DNA from 2 places in the Bordetella sp. FB-8 genome. Region 2 is predicted to be linked to the other one. Evidence: riboswitches for the same ligand, from Rfam matches in the RefSeq annotation. Region 2 holds a riboswitch; the other holds the start of a gene.
What was found. A riboswitch is a leader RNA that binds a small molecule or an ion and turns the genes downstream of it on or off. The one in region 2 is predicted to bind glycine.
Positions count from the first base shown of each region.

Region 1: it holds a riboswitch for glycine, as region 2 does, so the genes downstream of both, H143_RS0112680 (D-amino acid dehydrogenase) here and gcvT (glycine cleavage system aminomethyltransferase GcvT) in region 2, are expected to answer to the same signal.

Region 1 is NZ_KB907784.1:2,636,614-2,651,179, forward strand. Features, by position in the region: gene H143_RS0112645 (TRAP transporter large permease subunit) at 9-1,889, opposite strand; gene H143_RS0112650 (TRAP transporter substrate-binding protein) at 1,892-2,899, opposite strand; gene H143_RS20625 (IclR family transcriptional regulator) at 3,159-3,959, shown strand; gene H143_RS0112660 (acetyl-CoA acetyltransferase) at 3,956-5,128, shown strand; gene H143_RS0112665 (acyl-CoA synthetase) at 5,125-6,768, shown strand; gene H143_RS0112670 (SDR family NAD(P)-dependent oxidoreductase) at 6,802-7,557, shown strand; gene H143_RS0112675 (acetate uptake transporter family protein) at 7,739-8,308, shown strand; gene H143_RS0112680 (D-amino acid dehydrogenase) at 8,391-9,653, opposite strand; glycine riboswitch at 9,806-9,896, opposite strand; gene H143_RS0112685 (hypothetical protein) at 9,964-10,431, opposite strand; gene H143_RS0112690 (GNAT family N-acetyltransferase) at 10,625-11,764, opposite strand; gene H143_RS0112695 (ferritin-like domain-containing protein) at 11,908-12,699, shown strand; gene H143_RS0112700 (lytic murein transglycosylase) at 12,742-14,025, shown strand; gene H143_RS0112705 (TonB-dependent siderophore receptor) at 14,259-14,566, shown strand, end outside.
Region 2 is NZ_KB907784.1:1,885,057-1,899,622, forward strand. Features, by position in the region: gene H143_RS0109025 (arginine/lysine/ornithine decarboxylase) at 1-1,867, shown strand, start outside; partial or broken gene H143_RS0109030 (ammonium transporter) at 2,002-2,343, opposite strand; gene H143_RS0109035 (Ldh family oxidoreductase) at 2,406-3,425, opposite strand; gene H143_RS0109040 (hydroxyacid dehydrogenase) at 3,468-4,394, opposite strand; gene H143_RS0109045 (tripartite tricarboxylate transporter substrate binding protein) at 4,428-5,432, opposite strand; gene H143_RS0109050 (UxaA family hydrolase) at 5,573-6,748, opposite strand; gene H143_RS0109055 (UxaA family hydrolase) at 6,797-7,078, opposite strand; gene H143_RS0109060 (GntR family transcriptional regulator) at 7,258-8,007, shown strand; gene H143_RS0109065 (FAD-binding oxidoreductase) at 8,039-9,283, opposite strand; gene H143_RS0109070 (NAD(P)/FAD-dependent oxidoreductase) at 9,371-10,567, shown strand; glycine riboswitch at 10,651-10,741, shown strand; glycine riboswitch at 10,760-10,880, shown strand; gene gcvT (glycine cleavage system aminomethyltransferase GcvT) at 10,970-12,070, shown strand; gene gcvH (glycine cleavage system protein GcvH) at 12,114-12,491, shown strand; gene gcvP (aminomethyl-transferring glycine dehydrogenase) at 12,562-14,566, shown strand, end outside.

The sequences.
Region 1 (14,566 bases), 750 kb from region 2:
TTGAATCGCTACTTCAAGAAACCGGTCGACAGCCAGGGCACGGCGGCGACGATCACGATGCCGACGGCGATGGATGCCAGATAGCCCATGATCGGCTTGATGCCCTTGTCGGGCGTGACGCGGCTGATTGCACACGCCGCGTAGTACCCCACGCCGAAAGGCGGAGCGAAAAGGCCCAGGCCCATCGAGAGGATCACCACCACCGCATAATGCACTTCGTTCACACCCATGGCCCGGGCGATGGGAAACAGCAGTGGGCCGAAGAGCACGATGGCGGGAATGCCCTCGAGCACGCTGCCCAGCACGATGAAGGCCAGGATGGACACTGCCATGAAGGAGAAGGCGCCGCCCGGCAGGCTTTCCATCCTATTTGCCAGCTGATGCGAGAAGCCCGATTGCGTCAGCGCCCAGGCCATGCCGGTGGCCGCGCCGATGATGAGCAGGATGCAGCCCGACAGCGATGCCGTATACACCAGCATGGGCCCCAGCCGCTTGAAGTCGAAGTGGCGGTAGACGAAAAGGCCGATGAACGTGGCGTAGACGATGCCGATGGTCGAGACCTCGGTGGCCGTGGCCACGCCTTCGACGACGGCGGCGCGTATGACAAAGGGCAGGGCCAGCGCCGGCAGCGCCACGAAGAAGGCGCGGGCGATGGTCCGGCCGTCGGGACGTTGCACGCCGGAGAGGTCTTCCTTCCTGCAGCGGCGGTAAACCAGGGCACACAGCATCAGGCCCAGTACCAGGCCCGGTAGCATGCCGCCTGTAAAGAGCGCCGTGATTGACACGCCCGTGACCGAGCCGATAGTGATGAGCACCAGGCTGGGCGGGATGGTCTCGGTCTGCGCGCCGGTGGCCGCAAGCAGCGCGACCAGCTCGCCTTCGTCGGCACCGCGCTTTTTCATCTCGGGAAAGAGCACCGGAGCCACTGCGGCCATGTCAGCGGCCTTGGCGCCCGAAATGCCCGATACCAGGTACATGGCGGCAACCAGCACGTAGGACATGCCGCCGCGCACGTGGCCCAGCAGGCTGGCCAGGAAGGCCACCATGCGCCGGGCCATGTCCGTCATCTCGATCAGAAGGCCCAGGAAGACGAACAGCGGCACGGCCAGCAGGATCAGGTGCGACATGCCCTCGTCCATGCGATTGACCACGATCATCATCGGTACGGTCGTGGTCAGCGCGAGGTAGCCGAAGGTGGCCAGGCCGAAGGCGAAGGCGATGGGTACGCCGGTAAAGACGGTGGCCGCTACAACGCCGACGAAGAAGATGAGCAGGTTGATGTTGCCCAGTCCGGCCAGCACGGGCTGCAGGGCGGCCAGCGCCGCCACGATTGCCGCGACCAGCGCCAGCGCCTTGAGCGTGGCGCGCCAGTCGGCCTGGTCCAGCAGGCGCAGCAGGGTCAGGGCGAGCATCAGCACGGCCCCGACCGGCATGGCCGCCGCGCGCCAGATGTCGGGGATACCCAGGGCGGGCGTGGTGACGAATTGCTCTTCCGAGGCGTAATCCCAGCTGGGTAGCAGGATGAGCACCAGGAAGGCCAGGGCCGCCGCGATGGCGACCAGGTCTAAGAAGGCGCGCGTTCGCGGCGATGCGCGGTTGACGAAGGCCGTCATGCGCATGTGTTCGCCGCGCCTGAAGGCCACGACCGAACCCAGCATGGCCAGCCACAGAAAGAGGATGGAGGCGATTTCGTCTGACCAGATCAGCGGCGAACGGAAAACGTAGCGCGCAAGAATGCCGGCGAACAGGATGACGATCTCGGCAACCACCAGTATGGCCGCCGGAATTTCGACCAGACGGCCCAGCAGCCTGTCGGCCGCTGTCGTCCAATTGCGGTAGCCAACGGGCAGGGCCTGGGGCAGGCCCGCCGCGTCGGTGTCGGCGGCAATGCTCACGCGAGCTTCCCGACGGATTTTTCAAGCAGGGCCCAGGCCTTGTCGCCGTACTTCTTCTGCCATTCGGTGTAGAAGCCGGCCTTGCGCAGGGCGTCGCGGATAGGGCCGGGCGCGGGCGTGTTGAAGATCATGCCTTTGCCGGCCAGCTTGGACTGCAGTTGCTTGTCCAACGCAGCCACGTCCGTGCGCTCGGCGATGCCGGCCGCATTGATGTGCTTGGCCACGACGGCCTGGATGTCCTTGGGCAGTTTTTCCCAGGCCCGGCGGTTGCCCAGGAACCAGAACCCATCCCACATGTGGTTGGTCATCGAGCAGTACTTCTGCACTTCGTAGAGCTTGGCCGTGTCGATGATGGCCAGCGGGTTTTCCTGAGCGTCCACGACCTTGGTCTGCAGCGAGGAGTAGACCTCGTTGAAGTTGATGCTGGCGGGCGCCGCGCCCAACGCCTTGAACATGGACGTCCACAGCGGACTCACCGGCACGCGGATCTTCAGGTCGTGAAAATCGTCCGGGCCGTCGATGGGTTTGGTGCTGGTGGTGACCTGGCGAAAGCCGTTGTCCCAGATTTTGTCCATCACCACCAGGCCTTTACCCTGGATTTCGGAGCGGATATAGGCGCCCAGATCGCCATCCAAGGCCTTCCAGACCGTGTCATAGTTGGGGAAGGCAAAGCCGATGCCGCTGATCGAAGCGGCCGGCACCAGCGTGGAGAGGATCAGGCCCGACAGGGTGAAGAACTCTACGGCGCCCGCGCGCAGCTGGCTCAGAGTATCGGTGTCGGAACCGAGCTGGCTGCTGGGGAAGATGTCGAGCTGGAAACGTCCCTTGGTGTCACGCAGTATGTTGGCCGCGGCCTGCTTGGCCCGCATGTTCATGGGGTGCGAGGGCGGCAGGTTGTTGGCGTATTTGTAGCGGAATTCAGGGGCCGCCAGGGCACGCTGGAATGGGGCGAGGGCCAGAATGGCGCTGCCGCCTGCCATGAGCTTGCGTCGAGTCGGGTTCATGCTGTCTCCTGAGTGTGTGCCCTGTTATCGGGCTGTTTTGAATGAACTGCATGATAGCCATGCGATGCGTATCGCAGGATGGTCTATATGATAGACCTGCGACGCGATTTTTTGGACTGCTGGAATCTTATGGTTTACCCTTTTAAATTAGGGCTTCGGTGAATTTTTTGAGGTATTAATCAAAACAGAAGTTTAATATGTGGTCTACAAGATGGACCTGTGAACAAGGCTCTCGGTGAACCGAGGTGGGGAAGAACGCATGTCGAATGGGGTAAGCCGGGTAGTGGGGGCGCAGGCCATTTCGCGTGCCCTGCGCGTGCTGCGCGCCGTGGCGCGCATGCGCGACGAGGGCGCGGGCCTACTGGCGCTCACGCGGGAGGCCGACATGAGCAAACCCACGGTGCATCGACTGCTGACTGCGCTCATGGCTGAAGGCATGGTCGAGCAGGATCCGGACACGCGCAAATACTTTCTCGGGCCCGAGTGCCACGTGCTGGGCAATCTGGCCGGCGAGCGCCATGGCATGAATCGCGCCGCGGCCGATTCGGTCGCGCGCCTGGCGCGCCAGTGCGGCGATTCGGCCTTCTTTTCGCTGCGCAGCGACGTGTTTGCCGTCTGCATGCTGCGCGAGGACGGTGACTACCCCCTCAAGACGCATGTGCTGATGCCGGGCGACAGGCATCCGCTGGGGGTGGGGGCGGGCAGCCTGGCCATGCTCTCGGCCTTGTCCGACGAAGGGGTCGAGCAATGCTTGCAGGTCAATGCGCAGTTGCTTGCGGCCCGCTACCCACAGTACTCGGCCGATTTCCTGCGCGAACAGGTGGCGCAATCGCGCGAGCGCGGCTACTCGCTCAACCGCGGCGTCGTCGTCGCGGGTTCGTGGGGATTGGGCGTGCCCTTGTTGGACGGCGGCGGCCGCGTGTTGGGCGCACTGAGCATCGCTGCGGTCGAGAGTCGTCTCGGCGAGGAACGCCAGCCGCAGCTGGCGCGCCTGTTGTGGCGCGAAGCGCAGCGCCTGCAAACTATCGATTCCAAGACAACGACCAGGAGAGCAGCATGACCAAGCGAGCAGTCATCGTGGGTTGGTCCCACATTCCCTTCGGCAAACTCATCGAACCCGACACCGAAAGCCTGATGGCCCGCGTGTCAGGCGCCGCGCTGGACCATGCCGGCGTGTCGCGCGAAGACGTCGACGGCATCTACGTCGGCGTCTACAACAACGGCTTCGACAAACAGGACTTCCAGGGGGCGCTGGTCGCCCTGTCCGAACCGGCCCTGGCCTATACGCCCGCCACTCGGCTGGAAAATGCGTGCGCCACCGGTTCGGCGGCCATTCATGCAGCAATGGATTTCATCGAGGCCGGCCGCGGCCGCATCGCGCTGGTGGTGGGCGCCGAGAAAATGAGTTCGCAGCCCAATCCCGTCGTCGGCGACATCCTGCTCAGCGCTAGCTATCGCAAGGAAGAGGCCAATGTCACGGGCGGATTTGCCGGGGTGTTTGCCCAGATCGCCAAGTCGTACTTCGCGCGCTATGGCGACCGCAGCGAGGAGCTGGCGCGCATCGCCGCCAAGAATCACAAGAACGGCGTGGACAACCCCTATGCGCAGATCCGCAAGGATCTGGGCTTTGAATTCTGCAACGAAGTGTCGGACAAGAACCCTTATGTGGCCGCGCCTTTGCGCCGCACCGATTGTTCGCTGGTGTCCGACGGCGCTGCGGCCATGGTGATCGCCGACGAAGAAACCGCGCGCGATCTGGCGCGCGCCGTGGGCTTTCGCGCGCGCAGCCACGTCAACGACCTCATGCCGCTGTCGCGGCGCGACCCCACCACTCTGGAAGGCGCTCGGCGCGCCTGGCGTCAGGCCCTGGACGAGGCAGGGATCGGCCTGGATGACTTGAGCCTGGTCGAAACCCACGATTGCTTCACCATCGCCGAATTGCTCGAATACGAAGCCATGGGCTTGGCCGCGCCGGGCGAGGGCTACAAGGTGGTGCGCGAAGGCATCGCCGAGAAGACGGGACGGCTGCCGGTCAACGCGTCGGGCGGCCTGAAGGCCAAGGGGCATCCCATCGGCGCCACGGGCGTGTCCATGCACGTGCTGGCTTGCATGCAGCTCATGAACGAAGCCGGCGCCATGCAGGTGCCCGGCGCCAAGCTGGCGGGCGTGTTCAATATGGGCGGGGCAGCCGTGACTAACTACGTCAGCATCCTGGAGCGCCGCAAATGAGCGAGGTGGCCACGGCAAGTCAGCAGCAGACCCCGCTGGGCGGTCTGGCGCCGGTCTCGCTGCGCGTCATGAACCTCGCGACGTTCCTCACGCAGGCGGCTCGCCGCCATCCCGACCAGCCCGGGCTGGTCTGCGGCGATGCCACCGTGAGCTGGCGCGAACTCGAAGACCGCACCGCCGCGCTGGCGCGCGCCTTGTCGCAGCTGGGCATCGGCAAGGGCGACCGGGTGCTGATGCACTCGCGCAACAACGTCGAGCTGATCGTCATCATGTTCGCGGTGTTCCGCCTGGGCGCGGTGTGGGTACCCACCAACTTTCGCATTGCGCCGGACGAAGCCGCTTATCTGGCCGAGGCCTCCGGGGCTGTGGCGTTCTTGTGTCAGGGCGAATTCGCCGAGCATGCGCGTGCCGTGGCGCAAGCCGTGCCCGATCTGCGCCTGCTGGTGCGCATCGGCCAGGGCGACTTCGGCTCAGTGGAGGTCAATGCTCTGATCGACAGTCGCCTCGGCCAGCCCCTGCCCACGGCCGACGTGCAGCGCGACGATCCTTGCTGGTTCTTCTTCACCTCGGGCACTACCGGCCGCCCCAAGGCGGCGGTACTCACGCACGGGCAGATGGCCTTCGTGATGACCAACCACCTGTGCGACCTGATGCCCGGTACGACCGAAGACGACGCGAGCCTGGTAGTGGCGCCGCTTTCGCACGGCGCGGGCATACACTTGATCACGCAGGTGGCGCGCGCTGCGGTGAGCATCCTGCCCGAGGGCAGCCGCTTCGATCCGGACGACATCTGGCGCCTGGTGCAGCACTGGAAGGTGAGCAATATGTTCACCGTGCCCACCATCGTCAAGATGCTGGTCGAACATCCGTCGGTCGACGCCTGGGATCACTCCAGCCTGCGCTATGTGATCTACGCGGGCGCGCCCATGTACCGCGAAGACCAGAAGCGTGCCCTGGACAAGCTGGGCAAGGTGCTGGTGCAATACTTCGGCCTGGGTGAAGTCACGGGCAACATCACCGTATTTCCGCCGCGTCTGCATCAGGTGCAGGATGGCCCCGACGCGCGCATCGGCACGTGCGGCTACGAGCGCACGGGCATGCAGGTCCAGATCCAGGACGGCGAAGGCCGCGAAGTCGCGCCGGGCGCCACCGGCGAGATATGCGTCTGCGGTCCCGCCGTGTTCGCAGGCTACTACAACAACCCGCAGGCCAACGCCAAGTCTTTCCGCAACGGCTGGTTCCGCACCGGCGATCTGGGGCATATGGACGACGAAGGCTACGTCTACATCACCGGGCGCGAGTCGGACATGTACATCTGCGGCGGCTCCAATATTTATCCGCGCGAGATCGAAGAAAAGACCTTGACGCACCCGGCCATCGCCGAGGTCGCGGTGCTGGGCGTGCCTGATCCCGTCTGGGGCGAAGTGGGCGTGATGGTCTGCGTACTGCGCGAAGGGCACCGCCTGGAAGAGGCCCAGCTGCAGGGCTGGCTGCAAGACAAGCTGGCCCGCTACAAGCTGCCGCGTCGAATCTTCTTCTGGGATGCCCTGCCGCGCTCGGGTTACGGCAAGATCACCAAGAAACTGGTGCGCGATGCGCTGGCCGAACGCGGCTGCCTGCCCCTGCAGGCCGCGTCCTAGCGGCCTCGGAAGCCCTAAAAAATGGAGGAGGCGATGCAAAACAAGCAGCAAGCCGTGCTGGTGACAGGCGGTGCATCAGGCATCGGGCTGTCCGTCGCGCGCGGCCTGGTCCAGGAAGGGTGGAAGGTGCTGGCGGCTGATATCTCGCAAGAGGCGCTGGATGCCGCAGCCCGGGAACTGCCGGCAGAACGCGTGCGCTGTGTGCGCATGGACGTGTGCGACGAAAATCAGATCGGCGACGTGCTGTCCGCCAACGCGGACTTCGGACCGCTGGCCGGCCTGGTAAGTTCGGCCGGCATAGGCAAGGAGGCCTCTTTCTTCGACACCGACGCCGCACTCATGCGACGCATGCTCGAGGTCAATCTGATCGGCACGTTCAATGTGGCCAAGCAGGCGGCATTGCGCATGCGCGAGCGTGGGCAGGGCTCCATCGTCAATATCGCTTCAGTTTCGGGCATACGCGGCAATGTGGACCGCACGGCCTACGGCGCGTCCAAGGGCGGCGTCATCACCATGACACGCGTGATGGCGGTGGAGCTGGCCGAGTACGGCATCCGCGTCAATGTCGTCGCGCCGGGTCCGGTCGATACGCCCCTGGTCGCCAAGATGCACAGCGCGGCCTCGCGCGAATCGTGGATGCGCATGCTGCCGCAGCGACGCTACGCCAGGCCGGAAGAACTGAGCGGCACCATAGACTGGCTGCTGGACCCGACGCGCTCGAGCTATGTGACCGGACAGGTGATCTGCGTCGACGGCGGGTTCACTGCCGGGGGCATACTCAGGAATTGAGGGGGCCGCGCCACACTTTCTTCCCGGTTTTGCGGACAGCCCGTTCGGGGGCAATCCATTTGGGTCGAATTCACTGATTTGTAAGCCAATTTGAGTAATGTGAAATGCGGTGACTCGTGTCCGTATCACGGACATGCGCCAGCCACGTGGTAACTAAAACATAAATTACGGAGACACCCGCATGAGCACTGCTTCCTCGTTTAAATTTCCAAATCCCGCGCCGCTGGGCCTGGCTGGCTTCGCGCTGACCACCTGGCTGTTGAGCATGATCAACGCGGGCTGGTTCGACGGCGCGTCGCTTGGCCTGGTGCTGGCCTGCGCGTTCGCCTTCGGCGGCACGGCGCAGATGATCGCCGGTCTAATGGAGGTGCCTCGCGGCAACACCTTCGGTTTCACCGCCTTCATGAGCTACGGCGCGTTCTGGTGGTCGTTCGCGCTGTTCGTGGTGTTCTTCCACGGCAAGGTGCCGGGAACGTTCGTGGGCTGGTATCTGCTGCTTTGGGGTGTTTTCACGTTTTACATGTGGCTGGCCACCTTCCGCTCGCCGCGGGTTCTGCAGCTGATCTTTCTGGCGCTGTGGATCACGTTTTTCCTGCTTGCGGCGGGCGACGGCCTGGGCATGCCCGCCGCGGGGCATCTGGGGGGCTACATGGGCCTGATCACCGCGTTCCTGGCGTTCTACCTGTCTGCCGCCGACGTGGTCAACGAGGCGTACGGCCGCACCGTGCTGCCGATTGGCGCCAAGACCTGACCCTGGCCCAGGCGCGTTTAGTCCGCGCCTGATCCGGCAACGCCGTGCCCGTTCATGCCGACGGACACGGCGTTGTGCTTTCCTAGCCGGGTCCGCGCGCCGCCTGCATCGAGCAAGTGCCGGAAGCGGCGTCGTCGGACACGAGTTGCGCCACCGCCTCGGCGGTCGCCGCCGAGAGCGTCCAGCCCAGGTGTCCATGCCCCGTGTTGTAGAAGACATGGCGGCGCCGGCCGCGGCCGACTCTGGGCACCATGTCCGGCAGCATTGGCCGCAGTCCCGCCCAAGGCACGACGCGCGAGGTCGATATGCCCGGGAAGTGGCTGCGCGCCCAGCGCACCAGCGGTTCGATGCGGTCGGCGCGGATATCGCGATTTTCCCCGTTCAATTCCGCGGTGCCGGCGATGCGGAACCGTTCCGCTCCGAGGCGGCTGGTGACGATCTTGGCCTTGTCATCGAGCAGGCTGACCCAGGGCGCGGCGGCCCGGCTTTGTGCATCGTCCAGATGCACGGTGATCGAATAGCCCTTGACCGGGTAAACATTAACCTGATCGCCGACCTGCGCGGCGAGCGCGCGGCTGCCGACGCCTGCGCAGACGACCAGGCGATCGAAGGTCGACGTCTCCGGCAGCGCGTCGCATTGTGCCGTGACGGCGATTTTTTCGTCGGTCGTCTGCCGCACGCAGATGACGGGTGCGTCGTAGCGCAATTCGACGCCCAGGCGTTCACAGGCCTGGGCCAGGCCCTGCGTGAATTTATGGATATCGCCGGTCGAATCGGATTCGGTGAAGAAGCCGCCGTAGAACCGCCCATGTAAAGTGGGTTCGATGGCGCGGATCTCGTCTGGGGTTACCGGGCGGCGTTCGAGTCCGCCTTCGCGCAGCAAGGTATTGACCTTCGTCGCGGCCTCGAACTCGTGTCGCGTTGCATAGAAATGCAGGATGCCGCGCTGTTCGTGATCGAAGGCGATGCCCTCGCGCTGCGCGATCGAGAACAGATGCTCGCGCGCGGCAATGGCCAGGCGGACTGTGTCGATCGTATTGCGGCGATAGTTCGGAATCTGGCACAGGAATTGGCCGATCCAGCTGTATTTGTGCCAACTGGGGCGAGGATTCAGCAGGAGCGGGGCTGAGCGCGTGAACATCCAGCGCAGGCCCTTGAATACGGTCGCGCGGCTGTTCCAGACTTCGGCGTTGCTCGCCGACAGCTGTCCGCCGTTCGCAAACGACGTTTCCATCGCCGCATATCGATGGCGTTCTAGGACGGTGACATGGTGCCCGCGCCGGGCGAGGGCGTAGGCGGTTGTGACGCCGGTGATACCGGCGCCGATGACGGCAATTCGCGACATGGCATGATCCAGAGTAGGTTGAGGTCGCCGGCGGATGTACGCCGGCATCGCTACCCCATCTGTCCATGTACCTGAGAGTTTCGCCCGGCGCTTGCCGCACGGGCTCCCCTTCGGTGGACGCTGCCTTAACGGGCGCGCCGCTCTCCAGATGTTCCCGCTGCGAGGTCCTTTTGCCTGAGAGTTTCCGGGGTGGTTGCTCCGTCGGCGCCGCCCGGGCCGGGCGATCTCTTCCAAGTAGCGTGCAAGAACGCGCTTAGCTTAGCAATACGCGATCGAGGCCACAAGCTGTGTCGCCGAATAACGGGCCGGGTCACCCAGACAGCTTCGCCACCAGGCTTTCCAGCTCACTGGGAAGCCGGTAGCTCCATAGCCCGGCCTTCTTGCCCAGTAAGGAGACCTTGCCTTGCGTTTCGGGGAACAGGGTCGAATTTTTTTTGAGCCAGCCCTGATATACCTGCTCGACCGCGGTCAGACATTGCTGCGGAGACATGCTGCCCTGCCGTTCCATGGTATTGAGTGCCAGGTCGATGTCCGCGCGCAGTGCCGCGACCGCGGCGCGCTTTTCCTGGTATTGATCTTCCGGCTTGTGCTTGCCAGGGGGCGTAACCCTGTTGCCAGGGGGCGCAACCATGTTGCCGGAGGGTTCTGCGACGATGTTGGGGATCGGGTTTTCTTTTTGCTCTTTCTTGAGCGCAATGATGATCAGCGCTGCCACGGTCAGAGCGGCCAGAAACAGGAACAGCACAACATACAGCAAAAAAAAATCTGAGGGCTCCATCTTTCACCGTGCTTTTTGGGGCTACCGCATACGTAATCTGGCGGGCACTATACAACGTGAAAATATCGTCATGAACCCGGGTCATTACTAAAACTCACTGATTTTCAGGTCTTGTTTATACCGCGGTATGCGCTCGGGTCGGTTCTGCAGAGGGTGGGGCGGCGGGCAAGCGCACCGCATCGCAGTCAACGCATCATGTGGCGACAGCGCGTTTGAATGGCGCATGCATGTCGAGCTCGCACAGATAGTTCTGTATGGCTGCGGTTTCACGGTGCAGGAAGTCCTCTATCGCATCGGCAAAGCGCGGATCGGCAATCCAATGCGCCGACCAGGTGGGTGTGGGCAGCAGGCCGCGGGCGATCTTGTGCTCGCCCTGCGCGCCGCCTTCGAAGCGCGCCAGCTGGTTGGCGATGCAGTACTCGACGGCCTGCATATAGCAGGTCTCGAAATGCAGGCCAGGAACAAAGACCGTGCTGCCCCAATAGCGGCCATAAAGCGCGTCCCCGCCTTGCAGATTCAGCGCCGAGGCCACGGGCGCGTCGTCCTTTACCGCCAGGACGAGCACCATGGTATCGGGCATCTGTTCGTGCAGTCGCTGGAAGAACGCGGCGTTCAGATAGGGGGGGTTGCCATGCTCGTAATAAGTGCGGCAGTAGCAGTCATAGAAGAAATCTAGCGCAGCCGCATCGATATCCCGGCCGCGCAACCAGCGATAGCGGATGCCGGCCTGCGCCACTTTCTTGCGGTCCTGCCTGATTTTCTTGCGCTTGTCGTGATTCAAGGCGGCAAGAAAGTCGTCCATGCCCGAATAGCCCGCGTTGCGCCAATGAAACTGCACGCCTTCACGCAGCAGATAACCGGCCTCGCGCAGGGCCGCCATATCTTGGTCGCGAGGAAAGAGTAGATGCAGGGACGAGAGTCCGAGCTGGCGCGCCATATCAATCAGGCCGCGAGCCAGGGCGAGGCGATCGTCGTGGTTGCAGGCGAGTAGCCGAGCGCCGGTCACGGGAGTGAAGGGCACGGCCGACAGCAACTTGGGATAGTAGGTCAACCCATGGCGCGCATAGGCCTCGGCCCAGGCGTAGTCGAATACGTACTCGCCGCGCGAATGGGTCTTGAGATAGAGCGGCACGGCGCCAGCCAGCGTGCCGCTTCGCCGCAGCGCCAGAAAGTAGGGCGTCCAGCCGGTGTCCGGCGCGGCGCAGCCCGTTTCGTGCAGGGCGGACAGGAATTCGTGCCGCACGAAAGGCTGGTCGCCCGCCAATGCGTTCCATTGCGAGGGCTCGAAGGCTTGCAGCGATGTTTCCAGATGGAACGAATCCGAGAGTGGCATGCGGCAATGATAAAGGAGGCTTTGCGCTGCGCCCACGTCTGGCTGCCGCCCGACCTGGCGTTTTACGTTTGAGCGATCCGGCGATCCGGCGTCCGAAAGGAGGGGATGCTAAATTGCGGATATCGATTTTTTTCTCGGTTTTTATGCGTTCCCTTTGCCCCGGCCCGGACCTGCGTGAGCAGGCGCTGCGGGCCCTGCAGGTCCAGGACTGGCCCGACAAGCTGGCGGCGGTGGCCGCCATCGATGACGCCGCGTTCGTCGATCCTTGCGCGCTGCTGGCGGAACCGGCAGGCCTGCCTGGCCGCCCGGTCCGGCCCGAGCTGGTGTTGCCCGAGCAACTGGCGCCGCGTCCGGTTCACACGCCCGAAGGCCGGGCCGCCATGCTGCACGCCTTGGCGCACATCGAGTTCAACGCCATCAACCTGGCGCTGGATGCCATCTGGCGCTTTGACGGCCAGCCCGAGGCGTATTACCGCGACTGGCTGCGCGTGGCGCGCGAAGAGGCCCATCACTTCGACCTGCTCAACCGGCACCTGGCCACGCTGGGCCACGCCTACGGCGACTTTCCAGCGCATAACGGTCTGTGGGAAATGGCCGAAAAAACGCGCGGCGACCTACTGGCCCGCCTGGCCCTGGTGCCGCGCACGCTGGAAGCGCGCGGCCTGGATGCCTCGCCGCCGATACGGCGCAAACTGGCTGGCGCGGGCGACATGAAGGCAGCCGCCATACTCGACATCATTCTGAGAGACGAGATAGGGCATGTGGCAATAGGCAATCATTGGTACCGGCATGCGTGCGACCGGCGCGGCCTCGATCCCATCGCCGCGTATGCCGAATTGGCGCAACGCCATGGCGCCCCCAAATTGCGCGGCCCGTTCAACCTGGAGGCGCGCCGCGCCGCAGGCTTTAGCGAAGCGGAACTGCAGGCGCTCTAGTCAAAACCAGCAAGAGGCCATTCGGGCGCTAGAATCGGTCGCATGATGCTTCGATCCCTTACCCCTGTACTCATACTGACTTTCGCGGCAAGCCTGTATTGCGCCACGGCCGGCGCACAAGAACCCTTCCCGGCGCAGGACCCCGGCGCCTTTCGCAACTGCCTGGCCGCGCTCAAGCCCGAGGCGCTCAAGCGCGGCGTATCGGCATCGACCTACGACACCCAGACAGCGCGGCTCTCACCCGATATGACGGTATTGCCGCTTCTGGACGCACAGCCCGAATTCGTACAACCCGTATGGGACTACATGGCGGGCCTGGTGGACCAGGAGCGCGTGAATGACGGCCTTGCCGCCATGGCGAAGTGGCGCGCCGAACTCGACCGCGTCCAGGCGCAATTCGGCGTGGATGCGGCTGTCGTTGCCGCGGTATGGGGTATTGAAAGCAACTACGGCCAGATCCAGGGCGGCAGGCCCTTGCTTGTTTCGCTGTCTACCCTGTCGTGCTTCGGCCGTCGGCAGGGCTACTTCCGCGGCGAATTTCTGGATGCGCTCAAAATCGTGCAGGACGACGGCATCGCGCCCGAAAAACTAGTCGGCTCATGGGCTGGCGCCTTCGGCCAAACGCAGTTTATGCCTTCGACCTATCTGCGCCTGGCGGTCGATTTCAACGGCACTGGCCGCCCCGATCTAATCGACAGTGTGCCCGATGCCCTGGCCTCGACGGCCAATTACCTCAGGAAAGCAGGCTGGCAGCCCGGCCTGCCCTGGGGCTTTGAGGTGATCCTGCCGGGGGGTATGAGTACAGCCAGCGCAGGACGCCGCAACAAGCGTCCCGTGTCGTACTGGACGGCGCGCGGCGTCAAGCGGGCCGACGGCCAGCCTCTGCCGGCGGGCGATCCCATGGCAGGCCTGCTGCTGCCGGCCGGCCCCCAGGGGCCGGCGTTCCTGGTGACGCGTAATTTCGATGCCATCTATTCCTACAATGCGTCCGAAAACTACGCGCTGGCCATTGCGCACCTGTCCGATCGTCTGAAGGGCGGCGGCTCCTTCGTCGTTCCCTGGCCGACGGACGACCCAGGCCTGTCGCGCATCGAGCGGCGCGAACTCCAGACCCTGCTGATACAGCAGGGCTACGATATTGGCCAGCCTGACGGCATCATTGGCACGCGCACGCACCAGGCGCTGCAGACCGTGCAGCAGCAGTTGGGCCTGCCGGCCGATGGCCGCGCCGGCCTGAAGACACTGCAGGCCTTGCGAGCCATGCCGGCGAAAGCGCCGGCGTATTCTCCCGCACTCCCGTCCGGGGCCGTGCCGTCCTCGAATTGACGCTGCCCCGCGCCTGGCCATCCGGCATGACACGCCGAGCGACCTGATCGAATAAGTCGTACCGCACGCACCGCGCCTCGCATAAGGCGCGGTGCGCTTTTGCGCCGCCTATCTACCGGATTCGAATTTATTGCTGTATATTTCCCCAAAATAGTAAATAAAAATCATTCGTATTTCTATTAACAAATCTGCCGGGGATCAAAGGCAGGATGGACCAACCGCCGCTACACACCATGACTACTTCCTTGCTGTTCAAGAAAGGCGCAATCGCTACGCTTCTTGCGTTCCCTTATGGGTTTTTTTGCGCAATGCCTGCGGTGGCGCAGGTGACTTCCTCGACCTCGACAGGCGCTTTCGCGTCGCAGGCCGGCCCCACTGCGCTTGAAGCCGGCGCGGGGGGCGATGCCGCGGCGACTTTGCCTGCCGTGCAGGTCAATGCGTCGGCCATCTCCGAGCTGCAGACGCGGTCGCTGCCATCGTACAAGTTCACGGCGCCGCTGATCGACACGCCGCGCTCGATCACCGTGATTCCCCAGGAGAT
Region 2 (14,566 bases):
ATTCGTGGCACGCCACATCATCCGCGAAGCCAAGAGCTACGTCGATGGCCTGGCGCCGCCCTTCTTTCGGGAACTGGTCGACTATGCGCAGGACGGTTCGTACTCCTGGCACTGCCCGGGCCACTCGGGCGGCGTGGCGTTCCTGAAGAGTCCGGTGGGCCAGATGTTCCACCAGTTCTTCGGCGAGAACATGCTGCGCGCCGACGTCTGCAACGCGGTGGACGAACTGGGCCAGCTGCTGGACCATACCGGCCCGGTAGCCGAGTCCGAGATCAACGCCGCGCGCATCTTCAACGCCGACCACTGCTTTTTCATCACCAACGGCACATCCACCTCGAACAAGGTGGTGTGGCATGCCAACGTGGCCGCGGGGGACGTGGTGGTGGTGGACCGCAATTGCCACAAGTCCATCCTGCACGCCATCACGATGACCGGCGCGATTCCGGTGTTCCTGCGCCCCACGCGCAACCACCTGGGCATCATCGGCCCCATTCCGCTGGAAGAGTTCGACCCCGAGAACATCCGCAAGAAGATCGAGGCCAATCCCTTCGCCCGGGAGGCCAAGAACAAGGAGCCGCGCATTCTCACGCTGACGCAGAGCACCTACGACGGCGTGATCTACAACGTGGAAATGATCAAGGAAAAGCTGGGCAGTTACGTCGACACGCTGCACTTTGACGAGGCCTGGCTGCCGCACGCGGCCTTCCACGAGTTCTACCAGGACATGCACGCCATCGGCACCAACCGTCCGCGCAGTCATGACGCGATGGTGTTCGCCACGCACTCCACGCACAAGCTGCTGGCGGGCATTTCGCAGGCCTCGCAGATCATCGTGCAGGAGTCCGAGACGCGCAAGCTGGACCGCAACGTGTTCAACGAGGCCTACCTCATGCACACGTCCACCTCGCCGCAGTACGCCATCATCGCTTCGTGCGACGTGGCCGCGGCCATGATGGAGCCGCCAGGGGGCACCGCGCTGGTCGAGGAAAGCATCAAGGAAGCCATGGATTTTCGCCGCGCCATGCGCAAGGTGGAGTCCGAGTTCGGCAAGAACGACTGGTGGTTCAAGGTCTGGGGGCCGAACCGCCTGCCCAGCGAGGGCATAGGCAACCGCGGCGAGTGGCTGCTGGAGTCCAACGACCACTGGCACGGCTTCGGCGACCTGGCCGAGGGCTTCAACATGCTCGATCCGATCAAGGCCACGGTGGTCACGCCGGGGCTGGACATGTCGGGCAGCTTCGGCGAGACGGGCATCCCGGCCGCGCTGGTGTCCAAGTACCTGACCGAGCACGGCGTGGTGGTCGAGAAGACGGGCCTGTATTCCTTCTTCATCCTGTTCACCATCGGCATCACCAAGGGCCGCTGGAACACGCTGCTGACCGATCTGCAGCAGTTCAAGGACGACTACGACCGCAACCAGCCGCTGTGGCGCATCCTGCCCGAGTTCTGCCGCGCGCATCGCCGCTACGAGCGCATGGGCCTGCGCGATCTGTGCCAGCAGATCCACGAAGCCTATCGCGCCAACGATGTGGCGCGGCTGACCACCGAGATGTACCTGAGCGACATGGTGCCGGCCCTGAAGCCTTCCGACGCCTTTGCCCGCATGGCGCACCGCGAGGTCGAACGGGTGGCCATCGATGCGCTGGAGGGCCGCGTGACCGGCGTGCTGCTCACGCCCTATCCGCCGGGCATTCCGCTGCTGATTCCGGGCGAACGCTTCAACAAGACCATCGTGCAGTACTTGCAGTTCGCCCGCGAGTTCAATCTGAAATTCCCGGGCTTCGAGACCTATATCCACGGCCTGGCCGAGGACATCGGGCCGGACGGCGAGAGGCGGTTCTACGTGGATTGCCTGATCGAGGACTGACTCGGTCGGGTTCTCGACTGAGCTGAGCCTGTTGAGTTCTTGATCCGTCCCAGCTTGCCGCAGACGGCTCAAGAACTCTATAGCAACCAGGCCGCTGATCTTGTCCAGGGCCGGCGCGCTCATCACGACAAAGGCATGCCCTCGAACAGGGGATAGAGAAAGCCCACGGTCACGAAAGTCGCGCACAGCTGCGGGTTGAATTTCGCGCGTTCGGCGATGCCGCCCGAGACAATGGCCGGGATCGCCGCCGCGAAAGTCAGAAGAAAAAAACGCACCCGCTGATGGGCGTTGTGCTGCGCCGGGGCATTCGCGTCGCTGGTGAACTGCACGCCGTAGGCGGTGGTGTAGCCGATAAAAAAGTAGGCGATGGTCGATACCGGGAAATCGACCAATATCTTCACGAGCGCGTTGACTTGGGTTTTCTTGCGGACCGTGCCTAATTTCAGGAAAGCCAAGCCCGCGGGCATGGCGGACACCCTGCCCGTGTGAAGGGTCGACCGGAAGCCTCGTTTCGGTGCCCAAGCCTCAGTTCGGTGGTTTATTGAATTGATTTGCCGCCTTGCGCCAGCTGGCGCAACTGCCGCAGGGCTTCGTCGGTCAGGTCGATGCCCGAAGCGCGCGCGGCGCGTTCGCGTTCATCGCGTCTTGCGCCGGGCAGGCGCACCTGCGCATCCTGCAGCATGGCGGCGACCAGCGTCTCGATGCGCTCGAAGAAGACCTCCTGCCCGGCCAGCGCGCGCGGGTCGATGACCAGGAAAGCCTGGCCGATCCGCGGCCGGTTGCCTTCATCGGCCAGGAAGGAATCGGCCTCGAATCCGAATCGGGCGCCGGTCAAGGCGCACGCCAGCAGTTCGACGATCAACGCCAACATTGCGCCCTTGACGCCGCCTGCCGGCAGCATGCTGCCGGCCATGCCCGCCTTGGGGTCGGTGGTAGGCTGGCCGTCGGCGTCCAGCGCCCAGCCCAATGGAATGGGCTGGCCGTCGCGCGCGGCGACCATCAGCTTGCCTCGCGCCGCCGCCGACAGCGACAGATCGATCAGCAGCGGTTCGGCTTCGCGGCGCGGAAACACGGCGGCGATGGGGTTGGTGCCGAACAGCGCACGCCTGCCCCCCCAGGCCGGCATGGCGGCGGGGGAATTGCTGAAAGCCAGCCCCACCATCCCGGCCTGTGCGATGGCCTCCAGGTGCAGCCCGGCCGCGCCGAAGTGATGGCTGTTGGTGACGCCGGCGAAGGCGACGCCCAGGCGCGCCGCGCGCGCCACCGCTTCGCTCACCGCCAACGCGCAAGCCGGGAACGCCAGGCCGTCGGCGGCGTTCACCAGCAGCCCGGCGCCATGCTCGTGCAGAATCACCGGCAGCGCGGCGCCGTCGACGCGGCCGTTGCTCAAGTGCGCGCAATAGGCGGGAACGCGCGATACGCCGTGCGAAGCCAGCCCCTGCGCCTCGGCCCTGACCAGTGCCTGCGCAGTCGAGCGGGCCATGGCGGGCGAAGCGCCGTGGGCGCCCAGGGCCTGTTCGGCCAGTTGCTCAAGTTCGTCGAATGCGATGCGTGCCATGGTGAGAGATTCCGATAAAAAAAGCGCGGACGGGTGGGAGCTTCAGGCGTGCAGGGCCTCATCCACGCGCTGCGCCACCAGGCTGCAGACGCGTTCGTTGGCTTCCTGCGTGAGGCCTGCGATGTGAGGCGTCAGGATCAGATTGGGGGCGTTGGCCAGCGGGCTGTCCGCCGGCAGTGGCTCCTGTCCGAAGACATCGATCGCCGCGCCGCGCAGCGCCCCGTGCCGCAGCGCCGCGGCCAGAGCGGCCTCGTCGACGATACCCCCGCGCGCCGTGTTGATCAGGATGGCGCCCGGTTTCATGCGCGCCAGGCGCGCGGCGTCGAACAGGCCTGCGGTCTGGGGCGTCAGGGGAACGTGCAGGCTGACGGCGTCGCACTCGGCCAGCAGGTCGTCCAGCGCCAGGGGGCGCACGCCAGTCTCGGCCCAGACGGGCGCGCCGGCATCCAGCATGGGGTCGTGCGCGGCGATTTTCATGTCCAGTCCGCGCGCCAGGCGCGCGGTCAACTGGCCGATGCCGCCAAAGCCGACGATGCCCAGCGTGCGGCCTTGCGCCTCCAGCCCGCTGGACAGGGCCGTGCGCGGCCAGGCGCCTGCGGCCACCTGCGCGCTGTGGATGTATGCGCCGCGCAGCAGCGCCAGCGTCGTCGCGATCACGTATTCCGCCACGGCCCGCGCGTTGGCGCCCGTGGCGGGAATCACCCGCACGCCGCGTTCGGCGCAGGCGGGCAATTCGATGTTGTCCAGGCCCACTCCCAGGCGCCCCACCGCGCGCAGCCGCGGCGCGGCAGCCAGCAGCGCCGCGTCGACCCGGGTGCGGTTGCGCACGATCAGCGCGTCGGCTGCCTCGCAGGCCTGCAGCAGCGCATCGCGGCGGTCCACTAGGTCGGGGTCGTAGCGCACGGTGTGGCGCGCCGCAAGCATCGCGACGGCGGCGTCGTCCATGAATTCTGAAATGACGATCAGCATGAGAGGGGTCCAGGTCGAGGGAGAGGAACGGGTTCAGGAAGTGTGGATGCCGGACTCCTGGATGACCTTGCGCCAGGTCTGCACCTGCGTGTCCAGGTATTTGCCGAATTCAGCCGGGCCGCGCGGCTGCGGGATGAAGCCCAGGCGGGTCATGTCGCGCTGCATGGCCGGCTTGTCCATTTCGGCCACGATTGCCGCGCTCGCGCGCTGCACGATGTCCGCCGGCGTGCCGGCGGGCACCATGATGCCGGTGAAGTTTTCCACGATGAGGTCGGGGATGCCGGCTTCGGCCACGGTCGGGACATCGGGCACGTCCGGACTGCGCTGGTGCGTGGTGAGCGCCAGCGCCCGCAGCGTGCCGCTTTTGACGTATGCCAGGGATTCCGGATAGTTGGAGAACACCACATCGATCTGCCCGCCGATGAGATCGGTGAGCGAGGGGGCGCCCCCCGTGTAGGGCACATGTGTGAACCGGGTGCCGGTCAGTTTCTCGTACAACGCCAGCGTCAGGTGCGGCGGCGAGCCGTTGCCGCTGGAGCCGGCGGTGAGCCGTTTGGCCTTGGCGGCCTTGAGCAGATCGCCCATGGTCTTGATCGGACTCTTGGCATTGACCACCACCATCATGGGCGATGCGGCCAGGCCGGCCAGCGGCGCCAGGTCCTTGAGCAGGTCGTATCCCGAATTCTTGAACAGCGTGGCGTTGGCCGCGTGCGTCATGGTGATGGCCAGCCAGGTGTAGCCGTCGGGGCGGGCCCGCGCCACAAAGGCGGCGCCGATGTTGGCATTGCCGCCGGGCCTGTTCTGGATGATGAGGTTCCAGCCATGATTCGCACCCAGGGCCTTGCCGACCAGGCGGGCGGCCACGTCGGTCAACCCGCCGGGCGGAAACGGCACGACGTACTGGATGGGCGATGTGGGCCAGGAATTCTGTGCCAGGGCGGCCCGCAGGGGCAGGCTGCCTAGCAGGCCGGCCGCGCCGGCGACGCGCAGTACGCGCCGCCGATCCTTGTCGACCAATGCATGAACGTTGTCTTTCATGTTGCTCCTCCATAGTGGTTTGGGTCTTTCCGGGCTTTGCCGCAGTCGCCCTTGCGGGCGCTCAGGCGCGGCGCGGGTTCTCGCACGGCGCAGCGCGCCGGGGTCTGTCGCCCCGGTCGCCGCTGCGCCGTTTCGGCCGATCAGGCGCTCTCGAACAGGCGCGTCAGCACGAACTCCCGGTGGCCCAGCGCCTCGGCGGCGGTCCAGCGGCCGTTGGCGGTGGCCAGCATGCATTCGAGCAGCATGTCGCCAGCCTGATCCAGGTCTATCTGGCGCTGCAGCAGGCCCGAGGTATCCACGTCGATGTGCTCGGACATGGTGCGCACCGTGCGCGGATTGGCGCAGATCTTGATGACGGGCAGGATGGGGTTGCCGATGACGTTGCCCTGCCCGGTGGGAAAGAAGTGCACCGCGAAACCCGAGGCCGCGCACAGCGTGACCATCTCGGCGGCGGCCGACGACGAGTCCATGAACCACAAGCCTTTGCCGGTGGGCATCTCGGCCTTGTCCAGCACGCCGTCGACGCGGCACTTCTTGCCGATCTTCTGGATGTTGCCCATGGCCTTTTCTTCGATGGTGGTCAGGCCGCCGGCGATATTGCCCTTGGTGGGCTGGGACTCGGACAGGTCGCTGGTCTTCCAGCGGTCGATCATGTCCTGGTAGCGGTTGAACATGAACATGAAGCGTTCACGCACGGCATCGTTGGCGCAGCGCTTGGCCACGATGTGTTCGCCGCCGGTGATCTCCGATGTTTCGCCGAATACAAGGGTATTGCCCGTCGCGTACAGCTTGTCGAAGGCGTTGCCGACCGTGGGGTTGGCGCCGCAGCCGGATGTGGTGTCTGACTCGCCGCACTTGGTCGACACCCACAGTTCGGAGAGCGGGCATTCGACGCGCCGCAGCGCGGTGGCGTAATGCACGTATTCCTTGGCCTGCTTGGAGGCGCGCATGACGGTGTCGTGGTCGCCGTGCAGTTCGATGCTGAATCCCGCAACGGGCTTGCCGGTGGCGGCGATGCCCTCGACCACGCGTTGGGTCCAGCCTTCCTCGATGCCGATCACGACGACGGCCGCAACGTTCGGATTGCAGCCGGTGCCGATTAGCGTGCGAAAGTGCAGCTCCAGGTCTTCGCCGAATTGCAGGCGGCCATAGGGGTGGGGCAGGGCCAGTGTGCCCTTGATGTTGTGGGCGACGGCCTCGGCCGCGGCATTGGAGATGTCGTCCACGGGCAGCACGATGACGTGATTGCGCACGCCCACGCGACCATTGTCGCGCCGGTAGCCGTGAAAGGTGGTGGATGGGGTGATGATGGCCATGTTGGAGAATCCTGTGGGTCGGGTATGGATGACGGACGGCAAGCCGGCCTACCAGCGCTTGGTCTTGATGTTGTGGACGTGGGCATGCTGGCCCGCCTGGATCGGCGCCACCACTTTGCCGATGTCCTCCCCATACTTGTAGACCGTGTCCCCGACCGCCATGTCGGCGAGCGCGACTTTGTGCCCGATGGGAATGTCCTGGCGGGCGCGGACCTGAACGATGCGGTCCTCGTCCATGACCCAGGCGTTCAGTTCGGTTCCCGCGGTCAGGCCTTCGACCACGACGACGGCCACGGTGTCTTTGGCCTCGTGCAATACGGCATGAATCATTTTTTCCCTCCTTGATCGATGTGACTGCCGGCCGCTCTACGGCCGGCTCGCCTGAACATAGTATTCAGTCATATCGCATGAGTCAACTAGATCATCTATATGAGTTGTATGATTTGAAAGGAGCCTGGGCGCACGGCTACACTGGGCGCTGAAAAATGCCGAAAAATCTGAAGCACGCAATGGATCTGAGCCCCCTTTCCGAGGCACCGCCCGACGCGCCTTTGTACGAACAGGTCAAGCACGCCCTGCTGATGGCGCTGATGCGCGGAGAGTGGACCCAGGGCGGGGCGATCCCACCCGAGAAGCAGTTGGCCGTGCGCTTGGGCGTGTCCATCGGCACGCTGCGCAAGGCCGTCGACGATCTCGTCGCCGAGAACATCCTGGTGCGCCGGCAGGGACGCGGCACCTATGTTGCCGAGCACAGCCGCAACGCCCATTTCTTCAAATTCTTTCGCATCGTGCGCCAGGACGGGCACAAGTCGTATCCCGTGACCACGCTGCAGCGCTTTGGCCGCGTCCGCGCATCCGCGCTGGTACGGGAAAAGCTCGGCCTGGCCAGCGGCGCCTATGTATTCGAGTTTTCCAATGTGCTCGCGCTCAACGGCGATGTGGTGCAGGTCGACGACATCAGCCTGCCCGAGGCGCGCTTTACGGGGCTGAACGAGCGGCAGCTGCGCGAGCGCGTCAGCACCTTGTACAGTTTTTACCAGGAATTTTTCGGCGTGAACGTCATCGCCACCGATGAAAGGCTGCGCTGTTGCGTGGCCCAGGCGCAGCATGCCGCCTGGCTGGGCGTTGCGCAAGGCGCTTCATTGCTGGAAGTGCGCCGGGTGGCCTATTCGTACAGCCGCCAGCCGGTGGAGTGGCGCATCTCGCGCGTCAACACCGAAAACTACGAATACCTGGGACAGGATACGACCCAGCTCTGAGGCGGGGATGGCCTGCCGGGCGCGCCCGGCGTCAGAACCGCTCGATCGAGAATGGCCTGAGCACGCGCTGGTCGTCGGGCCGGCCGGCCATGGCGCCGGCGATCAGCCTGCCGGTATTGGCCGATCCTGTCAGGCCCAGATGGCCGTGGCCGAAAGCGCACCACAGCCCAGGCCGACTGGGCACCGGGCCCAGCACCGGCATGGAGTCGGGCAGGCAGGGGCGGTGCCCCATCCAGGTCTGCGCGCTATCGACATCCAATGCCGGCAGGCCGGCGCGGGCGTGTTCGCCCAGCAAGCGTGCGCGTTTCATCGAGGGCGGGCGCGTCAGGCTGCCGAACTCCACCGTGCCGGCCAGGCGCAGGCCGGTTTCCATGGGCGTGATGAACAGCTTGCGGTCGGCCAGCACGACCTGATGCGCAAGTTCGAGATTGGGCCGGGCCAGCTGCAGGTGATAGCCGCGTTGGCTTTCAAGCGGTATCTTCCATCCCTGCGCGGCGAGCAGCGGCCCGGACCACGCGCCGGCGCAGACCACCACGCGTTGGGCCTGCCAGCGGCGCGTGCCGTCCGACAGCGTCCAGCCTGAAGCATCGGCCTGCAGCGACTGGATGGGGGCGGACACGAAGGTGGCCTGCATGGCGGCCAGGCGCGCCGCCAGGGCCTGGGCATAGCGCAACGGGTTGGCCACCCATCCTTCGGTGGGCAGGAAGACGCCGACGCGGTAGCCCGGGCCGACCTCGGGCTCCATGGCCTCGATGGTGGGGCGGCTGACCTTTTCCAGATGTAGCCCGTATTGCTGCTTGAGCGCCCATGAGGCCTGGTCTTTGGCGTAATAGGCTTCGTCGGGATAAAGGTGCAGTTGGCCGGTGCTGCGGATCAGCTCGCTCTGGCCCAGTTCGGCGGCGATCTGGGTATGCGCCTGCACCGAGCCGCGCAGCAGCTCGGACAGGGCCGCCGCGATGGCCCCGACGCGCTCGGGTCTGGATGCCGCCACGAAACGGGCCAGCCACGGTGCGATCTGCAGCCAGTAATAGGGCGGCACGTGCAGCGGTCCGCGCGAATCCAGCAGCATCGAGAAGGCGGTCTTTAGGATGCCGGGCGTGGCCAGCGGCACCACCGAACGCGAGGACAGCGCCCCGGCGTTGCCCGACGAGCACTGCGATCCCGCGGGATTGGGGTCGAACAGGGTGATGGCGTGACCCGCCTGGCGCAGGCTGTAGGCGGTACACAGGCCGACGATGCCGGCGCCGACGATGGCGATGCGTTCGCCTTGCTGCATGAGAGATCCCTTGTCGCGTGATACGCGTGGCAAGCAATGATAGCGTTCCTGCGGCGGCGGCGCGTCGCGATCTGGTCAAATAGCGCCATGAGCGATTCCTTCGACGTTGCCGTGATCGGCGCCGGCGCGGCCGGCATGATGTGCGCCGCGGTGGCGGGCCTGCGCGGCCTGCGCGTGGTGCTGATCGACCACGCTGCGAAGCTGGCCGAGAAAATCCGCATTTCGGGCGGAGGCCGCTGCAACTTCACCAACATCGGCGCTGGTCCGGGCAATTTCCTGTCGGAAAACCCCCATTTCTGCCGCTCGGCCCTGGCGGGCTATACGCCGCGCGATTTTCTCGATCTGGTGCGCAGCCATCGCATCGCCTGGCACGAAAAGCATCGCGGCCAACTGTTCTGCGACCAATCCAGCGCAGACATCATTGACATGCTGCGCGCCGAATGCGGGCAGGGCGCCGTGGCCTGGCGCATGTCTTGCGCAGTACGCGAGATCGCGCGCAGCGATGCGGGCTACGAACTGCGCACCAGCCTGGGCCTGCTGCGCGCGGCCAAGCTGGTGATCGCCACCGGCGGCATGGCCATTCCGCAACTGGGCGCCACCGATTTCGGTTTGAAGGTGGCGCGCCAATTCGGTCTGAAGGTCGTCGAGCCGCGTCCCGCGCTGGTGCCGCTGACCTTCGACGCGGCGCAGTGGCAGCCTTTTGCGGAACTTTCCGGCGCGGCGCTCGAAGTCGATCTGCAAACCGGACAGGACAAGGCCGGCGGCCGCTTTCTGGAGGACCTGCTGTTCACGCACCGCGGCCTGTCGGGACCCGCCATCCTGCAGATATCGAGCTACTGGAATCCCGGCCAGGCCGTGCAGATCGACCTCGCGCCAGGGCGCGACATGGCCGAAGAATTGTTGGCGCTCAAGCCCGGCAGTAAACAACAGTTGCAGACCGTGCTGAGCGAACGGTGGCCCCGGCGGCTGGCGGAAGCCTGGTTGCGGGTCGCGGGCGTGGGCGCCGGCGCGAGGCTGGCCGATATGTCCGACAAGGCCTTGCGCGCATTGAGCGAACGCATTCACCGCTGGCAGCTCGTCCCCATCGGCACCGCGGGCTACAAAAAAGCCGAAGCCATGCGCGGCGGCGTGGACACGCGCGGCCTGGACCAGAAGTCTATGCAGGCCAAGGCCGTCCCCGGCCTGCATTTCATCGGCGAGACCGTGGACGTCACCGGTTGGCTGGGCGGCTACAACTTTCAATGGGCCTGGGCTTCGGGCGTGGCTTGCGGCCGGGCGCTGTAAACGGGGCGGGAGCGCGCCCGAACGAACCCGGGTTTTCCCAGGCAAGAACCCCAGACAAGCCGGTTATACTGCGCCCTGCTGTGATGCAGGGTGCGGGAGAGAGCGGACGCAAGTCCGCCGCCGAAGGCGCAATTCGCCCGGAATCGCTCAGGTAACCCATACCGCACCTGCCCGGCGTCCACATCGGCGCCGAAACAGCACTCTGGAGAGACCTGGCGCCCTGTGATTGCGGGCCGCCCAGGCGCCGAAGGTGCAAACCCGCCGTTCCCAGCGACGCGGGGCAACTCTCAGGCAAAAGGACAGAGGGGCGGAACATCGGCCGGTGACGCGAGTCGTCCGGAGCGCTTTCCGCTTCCGTTGCCGGCATTGCGTAAATCGACCGTAGCCACGGAGTCTTCCCGCATGTCCGCACCTTTGCAGCGCACCCCGCTTTACGACGCCCACCTCGCCGCCGGCGCCCGCACCGTCGATTTCGGCGGCTGGGACATGCCCGTCAACTACGGCTCCCAGATCGAAGAGCACCATGCCGTGCGCCAGGCCAGCGGCATGTTCGACGTGTCGCACATGCTCAACGTCGACGTGACCGGCGACGGCGCCTACGACTTCCTGCGCCGGCTCGTCGCCAACGACGTAGCCAAGCTCACCACGCCGGGCAAGGCGCTCTACAGCTGCATGCTCAATCCGCAGGGCGGGGTGATCGACGATCTCATCGTCTACTTCTTCGCCTCCGATGCCTGGCGAGTGGTGGTCAACGCCGGCACGGCCGACAAGGACGTGGCCTGGATGCGCCGCGTCGCCGCGTCGGGCAAGTTCGAGGTGACCATCACGCCGCGCCGCGACCTGGCCATGGTGGCCGTGCAAGGCCCGCAGGCCCGCGCCAAGGTCTGGGCCGTGCGCCCGGCCTGGAAGGCCGCCACGGAAAACCTCACGCCCTTCTCGGGCGCGGCATTGGACGGCGACACGCTGGTGGCGCGCACCGGCTACACCGGCGAAGACGGCTTCGAGATCGTGCTGCCGGCCGGTGAGGCCACGGCTTTCTGGAACGACCTCGCCGCCGCGGGCGTGCGGCCCTGCGGCCTGGGCGCGCGCGACACGCTGCGTCTGGAAGCCGGCATGAATCTTTACGGCCAGGACATGGACGAACTCATCCATCCCGACCAGGCCGGGCTGACCTGGACGGTCTCGTTCAAGGACGCCGCGCGCCGCTTTATCGGCCGCGATGCCATCGAGCAGTTCGCCACGCCCGCCGCCTTCCTGGGCCTCAAATTGCGCGACCGCGGCGTGATGCGCTCGCACATGAAGGTGCAGACCGCGCTGGGCGAAGGCGAAGTCACCAGCGGCACCATGTCGCCCACGCTAAACGTGTCGGTGGGATTTGCCCGGCTGCCCGTCGGTGTCAAGCCCGGCGACGCCGTGCAGGTCGACATCCGCGGCAAGTGGGTGCCCGCCCAGGTTTGCAAGCTGCCTTTCGTGCGCAACGGCAAAGCCGTCGAGCACGCCTGATTTCATCGCTCAATCCCAATCCTTTTCTCCAGGAGCTCACCCCATGAGTCTGCCCACCGATCGCAAGTACACCGAGTCCCATGAGTGGGTGAAGGCCGAAGACGGCGTCTTTGTCATCGGCATTACCGACAACGCCCAGAACCAATTGGGCGACATCGTCTTCGTGGGCGATGTCGATGTCGGCGCCAAGCTGGGCGCGGGCGACACCGCCGCCGTAGTCGAATCGGTCAAGGCCGCTTCCGACATCTACGCGCCGGTGGCCGGCGAGGTCGTCGCCTTCAATGACGCGCTGGACGCCAATCCGTCGGCCATCAACGAATCGCCCTACGAAGCCTGGATCTTCAAGATCAAGCCGAACAACGCCGCCGACGCCGACGCCCTGATGGATGCCGCCGGCTACGCCGCGGCCAACGGCCTGTAATCGACGTCGTAAGACGGCCGCGCCGGCCTGGTCCGGTGCGGCCCGCACCCCTGTTTCCGAGATAGCCCCCATGCCGAGCGCCCTGGACACCCATACCGATTTCATTCCCCGCCATATCGGCCCCAACGAGGCCGATCAGGCCAAGATGCTGGCCGCGGTGGGCAGCCCCAGCCTCGATGCCCTGATCGGCGAAGTGGTGCCTCCGGGCATCCGGCTGGCCCAGCCCCTGACCCTGCCCGCCTCGCGCGACGAGGCCGACGTGCTGGCCGAACTGCGCGGCATGGCCGGCAAGAATCAGGTCTTGCGCAACTATATCGGCCAGGGTTACTACGGCACGCACACGCCCAACGTCATCCTGCGCAACATCCTCGAGAACCCTGCCTGGTACACGGCCTATACGCCCTACCAGCCCGAGATATCGCAAGGCCGGCTGGAGGCGCTGCTCAACTACCAGACCATGGTGGCCGACCTCACGGGCCTGGACATCGCCAACGCTTCGCTGCTGGACGAGAGCACCGCCGCCGCCGAGGCCATGACGCTGGCGCGCCGCAGCGCCAAGAGCAAGAGCAATGTTTTCTTCGTGTCCAAGCACTGCCATCCGCAGACCATCGAAGTGGTGCGCACGCGCGCCGAGGGCCTGGGTATCGAGATTGCCGTGGGTGACGAGTCCCAGGAACTGCCCGAGTGCTACGGCGTGCTGCTGCAGTATCCGCACAGCCTGGGCGGCGTGAGCGACTACCGGGCGCTGGCCCAGTCCGTGCATGCGCAGGGCGGCGTGGTGGCCTGCGCCACCGACCTGCTGGCCCTGGCCCTGCTGGCCGCGCCCGGCGCTTGGGGCGCCGACATCGCCGTCGGCTCGGCCCAGCGTTTCGGCGTGCCTTTCGGCTTCGGCGGGCCGCACGCCGGCTTCATGGCCTGCAAGGACGCGCACAAGCGCAACCTGCCCGGCCGCCTGGTGGGCGTGTCAAAGGATGCGCAAGGCAACTACGCGCTGCGCCTGGCGCTGCAGACGCGCGAGCAGCACATCCGCCGCGAGAAGGCCACCTCCAACATCTGCACCGCCCAAGTGCTGCTGGCCGTGATGGCCGGCATGTACGCGGTCTGGCACGGCCCGGTCGGCATCGCGCGCATTGCCCAGCGCGTGCAGCGCTATACCGCCGTCCTGCGCGAAGCGCTGGTCATGCTGGGCGTGCGGGTGGGCAACGACACCTTCTTCGACACCTTGCTGCTGCATACCGGTTCGAACACCGGCGCCATTCTGGCCGCCGCCGAGCAGGCCGGCATCAATCTGCGCCGCGTCAGCAGCACCAACCTGGCCGTATCGCTCGATGAGACCGTGACGGCGCTGGATCTGCAAGCGCTGGTGAACGTCTTTGGCGCCGGTTTGCAAAAAAGCGTGGGCATGCTCAGCGTCCAGGCGCTGGCGAGCAAGGTCGCCAGCGGCATTCCCGCCGCGCTGCGCCGCGAGGGCGCCATCCTGTCGCATCCGGTCTTCTCGAGCGTGTCGTCCGAGACCGACATGCTGCGCTACCTGCGCAAGCTGGCCGACAAGGACCTGGCGCTCGATCGCAGCATGATCCCGCTCGGTTCGTGCACCATGAAACTGAACGCCACGGCCGAGATGATCCCGGTGACCTGGCCCGAGTTCGCCAACCTGCATCCCTACGCGCCGGCCTCGCAGAGCAAGGGCTATCGCGAACTGATCGAGCGCCTGTCCGCCGCGCTGTGCGAGATCACCGGTTACGACAATATCAGCCTGCAGCCCAACTCGGGCGCGCAGGGCGAGTACGCGGGCCTGCTGGCCATCCGCGGCTACCACCGCGCCAACGGTCAGGCCCAGCGCAATATCTGCCTGATTCCGTCCTCGGCGCACGGCACCAACCCCGCCTCGGCCAACCTGGCCGGCATGGATGTGGTGGTGGTGGCGTCCGACGACAAGGGCAACGTCGACATCCCCGACCTGAAGGCCAAGATCGCGCAGGTGGGCGACAAGCTGGCGGCACTGATGATTACCTACCCGTCCACGCACGGCGTGTTCGAGGAAGCGGTCGTCGAGATCTGTGATCTGGTGCATG